One region of the Acerihabitans sp. genome, then DNA from elsewhere that is predicted to be linked to it. Evidence: riboswitches for the same ligand, from Rfam matches in the RefSeq annotation. Region 1 holds a riboswitch; the other holds the start of a gene.
The links. Region 1 has a riboswitch for cobalamin ahead of VGC33_RS03780 (cobyrinic acid a,c-diamide synthase CobB). Riboswitches for the same ligand answer to the same signal wherever they lie in the genome.

Region 1 (3,417 bases):
ACAGCGACCGGCGGCTACGGCAAAAACGGCGGATGACCCGCTGCAAGCCGGCGATGGCATGGCCTATCCAGCGCACCGGGTGCGGCCAGTTCGGCGGATCGCCAAGCCAGAGATCCAGCAGATATCCGGCGATAAACGCGGTCAGGGCGGTCATAGCAGCGCGCACCCTTTGTCCAGCCAGCGCCGCAGCAAGGCCGGGCGCTGGTAAAAATGCACATGCAGATAGCTGGCGAGCAGCGTCTCGCCGCCATAACCGCCCGGCCATCGTTTTACTTCGCCGTCTGCGCCGCGTTTGCTGAGGGTGAACAGCGGCGGTTCATCGGTAAAGAATTCGGAATGGTGAAATTCGTGACCACGTAACGTTTCTCCTTTTACCGTCAGCAGATTATCGCCAAGCGCCCGGCCCTCGCAGTAACCGAACCGTTTAAGCCCCTCGCTCATGCGGCTGACGCCGCGCAGCAGGCCGACCATCGGGAAGGCTTGGCCGTTCTGGTCCTCCAGGGAGGCGCCCAGGTACATCAGGCCGCCGCATTCGGCGTAAATGGCCACCCCGCGCAAACCGGCGCGCCGCAGCGCCGCTCGCATCATCCCGTTGGCCGCCAGCCGGTCGGCGAAGACCTCCGGAAAACCACCGCCGAGATAGATCATCTGGCAGTCCGGCAATTCCCGGTCGCGCAGCGGGCTGAACGGCACAATGCGCACGCCGATATCGCGCAGCAGCTGTAGATTATCCGGGTAGTAAAAATGGAACGCCTCGTCCTCGGCCAGCGCCAGGGTCAGCTGCTGATAGCGCGCGGCGGCGGGCGGCGCGGGCAAACGGCCGGGCGCGGGCTGGCAGTCGGCGAGCCGGAGCAGTAGGTCGATATCGATATGCTGTTCCACGCAGTGCGCCAGCTGATCCCACTGCGCGTCCAGGCGGCGGCTTTCCTGCGCCGGTACCAGGCCCAGATGTCGGGACGGCAGCTCCCAGTCCGGCAACGGCGGAAGATACCCCAGCACCGGCAGGTCGCAGTAACGGGTAATGGCGGTTTTAATCAGGTTGAAATGATTGGGGGTGGACACGCGGTTAACGATAATGCCGGCGATATTGACGGCGGGATCAAACAGTTGAAAACCCAGCACGGTGGCCGCGGCCGAGGTGGACACCGCCTTGCCGTCGATGATAAGCACCACCGGCACGCCCAGCTGTTTGGCGAGCGCGGCGCTGCTGCATTCGCCGCCGTCGCTGCCCAGGCCGTCATATAGCCCCATGACGCCTTCGATGATGCCCACATCGCTGCCCTGCATATGGCGGGTAAACAATCCGCTCAGGGTATCCGGCGCCAGCATATAGGCATCCAGGTTGGGCGACGCCACGCCGCTGACCGCCTGATGCCAACCGGTATCGATATAATCCGGCCCGCATTTGAACGGCTGGACCCTGTGGCCGCGCCTGGCCAGCGCCCGCAGCAGGCCGAGCGTCAGCAATGTTTTCCCGGTCCCGCTTTGCGCGCCGCCTATCAGAATCGCTTTCATCCGCATCCCGTTATGCCTGGGCGGGCCGAGCGGGATTGTCATAAGCAACGGCGGCGGAATGGCGCTATCCCGACGCAGTCGTTAGGACAACCCGCTTCCCACCGAAGGAGTTGTTACCGAGCCGGTCAGGCTCTTGTTATCAGGCAGGTCTTCTGGCTTTGCGTCATTCTCCTCCGGCCCTTCCCAATCGCGTGCGATCAGTGGTGACGCCGGATTTGTCGGCATTACAGCAGCGGGGGCTGCGGAGGATTCGCACCTCCTTCCCTGACGGCCTTGCGGCGCGTTTAACCTGGTAACATTGGCATGTGCGCCGCGCGGCAAGTAAAAACATTTACCGGCGGCGACCCTGTTATCGTTAATCTAAAGTATCTGGGGAAAATATACCCCGGATTGGATCAAAAAAAATGTTCACCGGGGGTTATTTAATTAAAATTTATTGTCTGGGGATAACACTTTTTAGTTATCGAAAATTAGCCATGCCGTGGCGCGTCTCGATTGAAAGCCATTTTTGGCGGCAGGTGACAATAGCATTAAATAGCGTTGAGTAAATTTTGAAAATGAGATCCGGATCGCCGGAAAACAAAACAATAACGTCAGGAGAATTAAACCAGCGGCGGGGAAAGTGATTAATTACGCGGCAAGGCGATATTTCCCGCCGGCGGGTTATTTTGCGACATCAGGCGCTGCTCACGATAGGCCTGGGGGGTAATGCGATAGGCCTGGCGAAATACCTTGCAAAAATAACTGGTCTGGGAAAAGCCGAGATTGCGCGCGATGACGGCGATGGACCAGTCGCTTTGCTCCAGCATCTGGCGCGCGCTGTCCATACGCTGTTGGTTAACATAGGCATTAAAGCCGATGCCCTGGTATTTCTTGAATAATTTGCTGAAATAATAGGGGCTGAGATAAACCATGGCCGCCACGTCCTCCAGGCGCAAATCCTCGGAATAGTGGCTGTCGATGTAACGCAGCACTTTTTTCATTTTACTGTCGTGCTGGCTTGGGATCGCCGCGCGGCGCTCGGCGCTGGCCGGCTGGTGCTCCTTAATCACAACAAAATCAAGCTGTTGTTTGAGGTAGTTATCGACGATGATTTTCAGCAGGTCGGCGGAAGACAGCAGCCGGTCATAATCGATAATCGGGATATTCTCGAAATGCTCGGCCAGCTGGCCATTTTGTCGCCAGGTGAAAGAGCTGCTTTCCTGCATTTCGGGAAGCTTGACGGTGTCTTTGATCCGCACCTGGCCGCACAGCACAAAACCGACTAAATGACCGCCTATCACCAGGGGAATGGAAAAATCGGTCAATCCGGCGTGGCACCGGTAGATACAGGGCTGGTTGGATTTGGAGGCTTCCAGTCCGCCGCAGCGATCGCTCATGCGGCAACGCCGGCCCATTTCCGGATCCTGGCGCAATGATTGGCAAAACGGGGTGAAGTGATATAAATCCGAGACTTCCTCACCGTGTATATTCACCACCACAACCGCCAGGTTGGTGGCATTAGCGAAATCATGCGCGATTTTATTTATCAGTTCTGAATCCATGAAACTACCGGAATTCATAATTTCCCCTCTCGCGCTTTACTTATTTTTAATAAACCAGTAACAAAAAAGAGATATTTCGACTGGCCGTGACGTCGGAATGGGAGATGCCGCGATTACAACGCTATATTTTAAAGCTGTTTGGGATTAAATCATTTATCGCTTATTCAAAACCGTGCTCTATGACACAAATATAGGATTGTACCGGAACCCGGCCCGCAGACGCGGATCCCGGCCGTACAGGATTATTGCGGCGGTTGTGCCGCGGCATCCTGTTTGATATTGCCGGGCAAATGACGCGCAATCAGGAAGCGGTACACCGCCGCGCCCATGATGGCTCCGGCGATGGGCGCCAGGATCG
Region 2 (3,417 bases), on a different contig from region 1:
CGCCCCCAGGGACCAGATGCCTAGCACCCAGGCATAGCCCTTTTTAGTGCCGGTAAAATCAACAAACCGCCCGGCGAAAATCATCCCGATTGCATAAGTAAATTGAAATACCGCCGCTATATTTGCGTAATCGCTGTTACTCCAGCTAAATTCCTTGGCTAACGATGGCTGTAGCAGACTCAACACCTGCCGGTCTAAATAATTGATTGTAGTACCAAAAAAGAGCAATGCGCATATCACCCACCGATAATTAGTCCGAGCCATTATTCACCCCATTGAAAAAACAAAACGCAATTTTATTTTATGTGGAGGCGTATTTTAAATTTACTCAAAATTTTTGATATGATGCCCGTCACATATCGATCACGCCGAAAAAAAATCTTTTATGACAGGAATGGGCGGGGTGGAAATGAAGGTAACGGCAAAGTGAAATCGCAACGATCGTCGCTATGCTTGATAAGGGTATATGAAGTATCACATGCCCCGGGAATGACGACCCGTTGGGTCGATGGCTGGAGGTGGAAGGGCCCTGGGCGCGGGCCGGCTGCTATGACATTTTGGCCGTTAACAGCACGCCGCACTCCATATGGCGTGTATAGGGAAACTGATCGAACAGGGCCAGCCGCTCAATGGTGTGGGTTTGGACGAGCGTTTCCAGATTGCGGCACAATGACTCGGGATTGCAGGAAATATACAGGATGCGCGGATAAGCCTGCACCAGTTTCACCGTGGCGTCATCCAGCCCGCTGCGCGGCGGATCGACAAAAATGGTTTCACAGCGATAGCTTGCCAGGTCGATATCCTTCAGCCGGGTAAACTCCCGCGCGCCCCGCATTGCCTGGGTAAATTCCTCAGCCGACATGCGGATAATCTGCACGTTGTTGATGTGATTGACGGCAATATTAAACTGCGCGGCCGCCACCGAGGGTTTGGCGATTTCCGTGGCCAGCACCCGGTTAAAGTTGCGCGCCAGCGCCAGGGAAAAGTTGCCGTTGCCGCAATACAGCTCCAGTAGGTCTCCTTGCGCCCGTTCAGTGGCCGAAATCGCCCATTCCAGCATCTGGATATTCACGGCGGCGTTGGGCTGGGTAAAGCTGTTTTCTATCTGGCGGTAAATGATGTCCCGTCCGGCCACCGGCAGGCGTTCATCGGCGTAATCGCGGTCCAGGCAAATTTTGGTTTTACTGGCGCGGCCAATCAGGTTGACCGCAAATCCCTCCGTCCGCAGGCGGTCGCGCAGCTCGCCCGCGTGCTCGCGCCATTCGTCATCCAGCGGACGATGATAAATCAGGGTAACCACCGCCTCGCCGCTCAGGGTGGTGAGATAATCAAGCTGGAACAGCTTGCGCCTCAAAACCGGCGAAGGACGCAACGCGTCCATAACGGCAACCATCAGCCTGTTCATCAGTTCGCCGCCGGCGGCGAAATGATCGATGCGGATCCGTTCCTTGGTCTGCTGATCAAACATAATATGATACAGATCCTGCTCATCATGCCAGACGCGGAATTCGGCGCGCATCCGGTAGTGTTCAGCCGGCGAGCGGAATATTTCCGCCTCGGGCGCCTGAAACGCCGTCATCAGCGCGTTCAGTCGGGCGGCTTTTTCCGCCAGTTGGTTTTGATACACGCTGATGGGCAACGTCTCGTCGGTCATGATGATCTCTCGCTAATATCCGTTATTTTTACCACTTTGTGGGGGATTGTAGGGGATAAACCGGTGATGTCCAGTGTTGTTGCGCTTATAAATAGTTTGATTATTAGTGCTATAGACATACTTATCTGTCTGATTGTAGGATGCTTGTCCGGTCTTCGTAAGTTAAAAGGGAATCCAGTGAAAAGCTGGAGCTGACGCGCAGCGGTAAGGGGACCCTAGGGCGATTGCGCAAGCAGACACTGTCTTTAATGACGGGAAGTCGTCGCCTGGCGTGATATAACGCATCCCGAGCCCGAAAACCTGCCGGTATTTCGTCGCAATATCCATGTTTGTCGCGAGCCATCAAATATGGAACCTGCGGCATCCTATTTTATCATTTGGATGCTATGGCAATGCCTAAGACTAACAATACCGTGCTGCTGGCGCTGTGCGTCACTGCATTTTCCGGATGGGCGCAAGCTAATGGCGCACAGGATCAGTCCGCGGACGCTATGGTCGTTTCCGCTAACCGTTTCCCCCAGCCCATTTCTACCGTGCTGGCGCCTACCAGCGTGGTGACCCGCGACGATATTGAACGCGGTCAAATCAAATCGGTGGCCGAAGCGCTAAGCCGCCTGCCGGGCGTTGATATTGCCCAATACGGCGGATTGGGGCAACAAAGCTCGCTTTTTATCCGCGGCACCAATTCCAGCCATGCCCTGGTTTTAATCGACGGCATCAGGATGAACCAGGCCGGCATCTCCGGTTCGTCCGATCTCAGCCAGATCCCCATTTCCCTGGTGCAGCGCATCGAATATATCCGCGGGCCACGCTCGGCGGTCTATGGGTCGGACGCCATCGGCGGCGTGGTCAATATCATCACTACCCGCGAGCAGCCGGGCACCACCCTGAGTGCCGGCATGGGATCCCATGGTTATCAAACTTATGACGGCGCCACCCGGCAAAAGCTCGGGGAGAACACCACCGCCACCGTTGCGGGCAATTACACCTATACCCATGGTCTTGATGTGCGCGCCAATCTGCCGGATAACTATGGCGACCCCGCGCAGCCGGATCGCGACGGTTTTATCAGCAGAACATTGTTTGCTTCCCTGGATCATGCCTTTAACCAGCAGTTCAGCGGCTTTGCCCGCGCCTACGGTTACGACAACCGCACCGGCTATGACGGCAGCTACGCCTATACCGATCCTGACCATTATGATGCGCTGCCGGATACCCGCAAACTCTATAGCCGCACTTACGATACCGGGATGCGATACCAGGAAGGGATTTACGCCTCTCAGCTTTCCTTTAACTATAACCATACGCAAGATTACAATTACGATCCTAAATACGGTCCCTATTCCGCCTCCGCCACCCTCGACGACTCCAAACAGTATAATGTGCAATGGAATAATACCTTACAGGTCGGCCACGGCACCGCCGGCGCCGGTGTGGACTGGCAAAAACAAACCACCGCCCCGGGTACCGGTTACCTTACCGACGGCTATGAGCAACGCAATACCGGGATTTATGCCACCACGTCGCAACTGGTGGGGCCGGTGACGCTTGAAGGGGCGGTGCGCGGCGACGATAACTCCCAGTTTGGCTGGCACGGTACCTGGCAAACCAGCGCCGCCTGGGAGTTTATTGAAGGCTATAGATTAATCGGCTCCTACGGAACCGCCTACAAGGCGCCCAACCTGAGTCAGCTCTATAGCGGTTATGGCGGCAATAAGGATTTAAACCCCGAACAGAGCAAGCAATGGGAAGGCGGCGTGGAA

Region 2: it holds a riboswitch for cobalamin, as region 1 does, so the genes downstream of both, btuB (TonB-dependent vitamin B12 receptor BtuB) here and VGC33_RS03780 (cobyrinic acid a,c-diamide synthase CobB) in region 1, are expected to answer to the same signal.

The regions. Positions count from the first base shown of each region.
Region 1 is NZ_DASWOM010000018.1:57,135-60,551, reverse strand. Features, by position in the region: gene cbiB (adenosylcobinamide-phosphate synthase CbiB) at 1-154, opposite strand, end outside; gene VGC33_RS03780 (cobyrinic acid a,c-diamide synthase CobB) at 151-1,515, opposite strand; cobalamin riboswitch at 1,641-1,823, opposite strand; gene pocR (transcriptional regulator PocR) at 2,142-3,077, opposite strand; gene VGC33_RS03770 (MIP/aquaporin family protein) at 3,302-3,417, opposite strand, start outside.
Region 2 is NZ_DASWOM010000107.1:75,874-79,290, forward strand. Features, by position in the region: gene VGC33_RS18070 (MFS transporter) at 1-264, opposite strand, end outside; gene trmA (tRNA (uridine(54)-C5)-methyltransferase TrmA) at 548-1,654, opposite strand; cobalamin riboswitch at 1,787-1,976, shown strand; gene btuB (TonB-dependent vitamin B12 receptor BtuB) at 2,047-3,417, shown strand, end outside.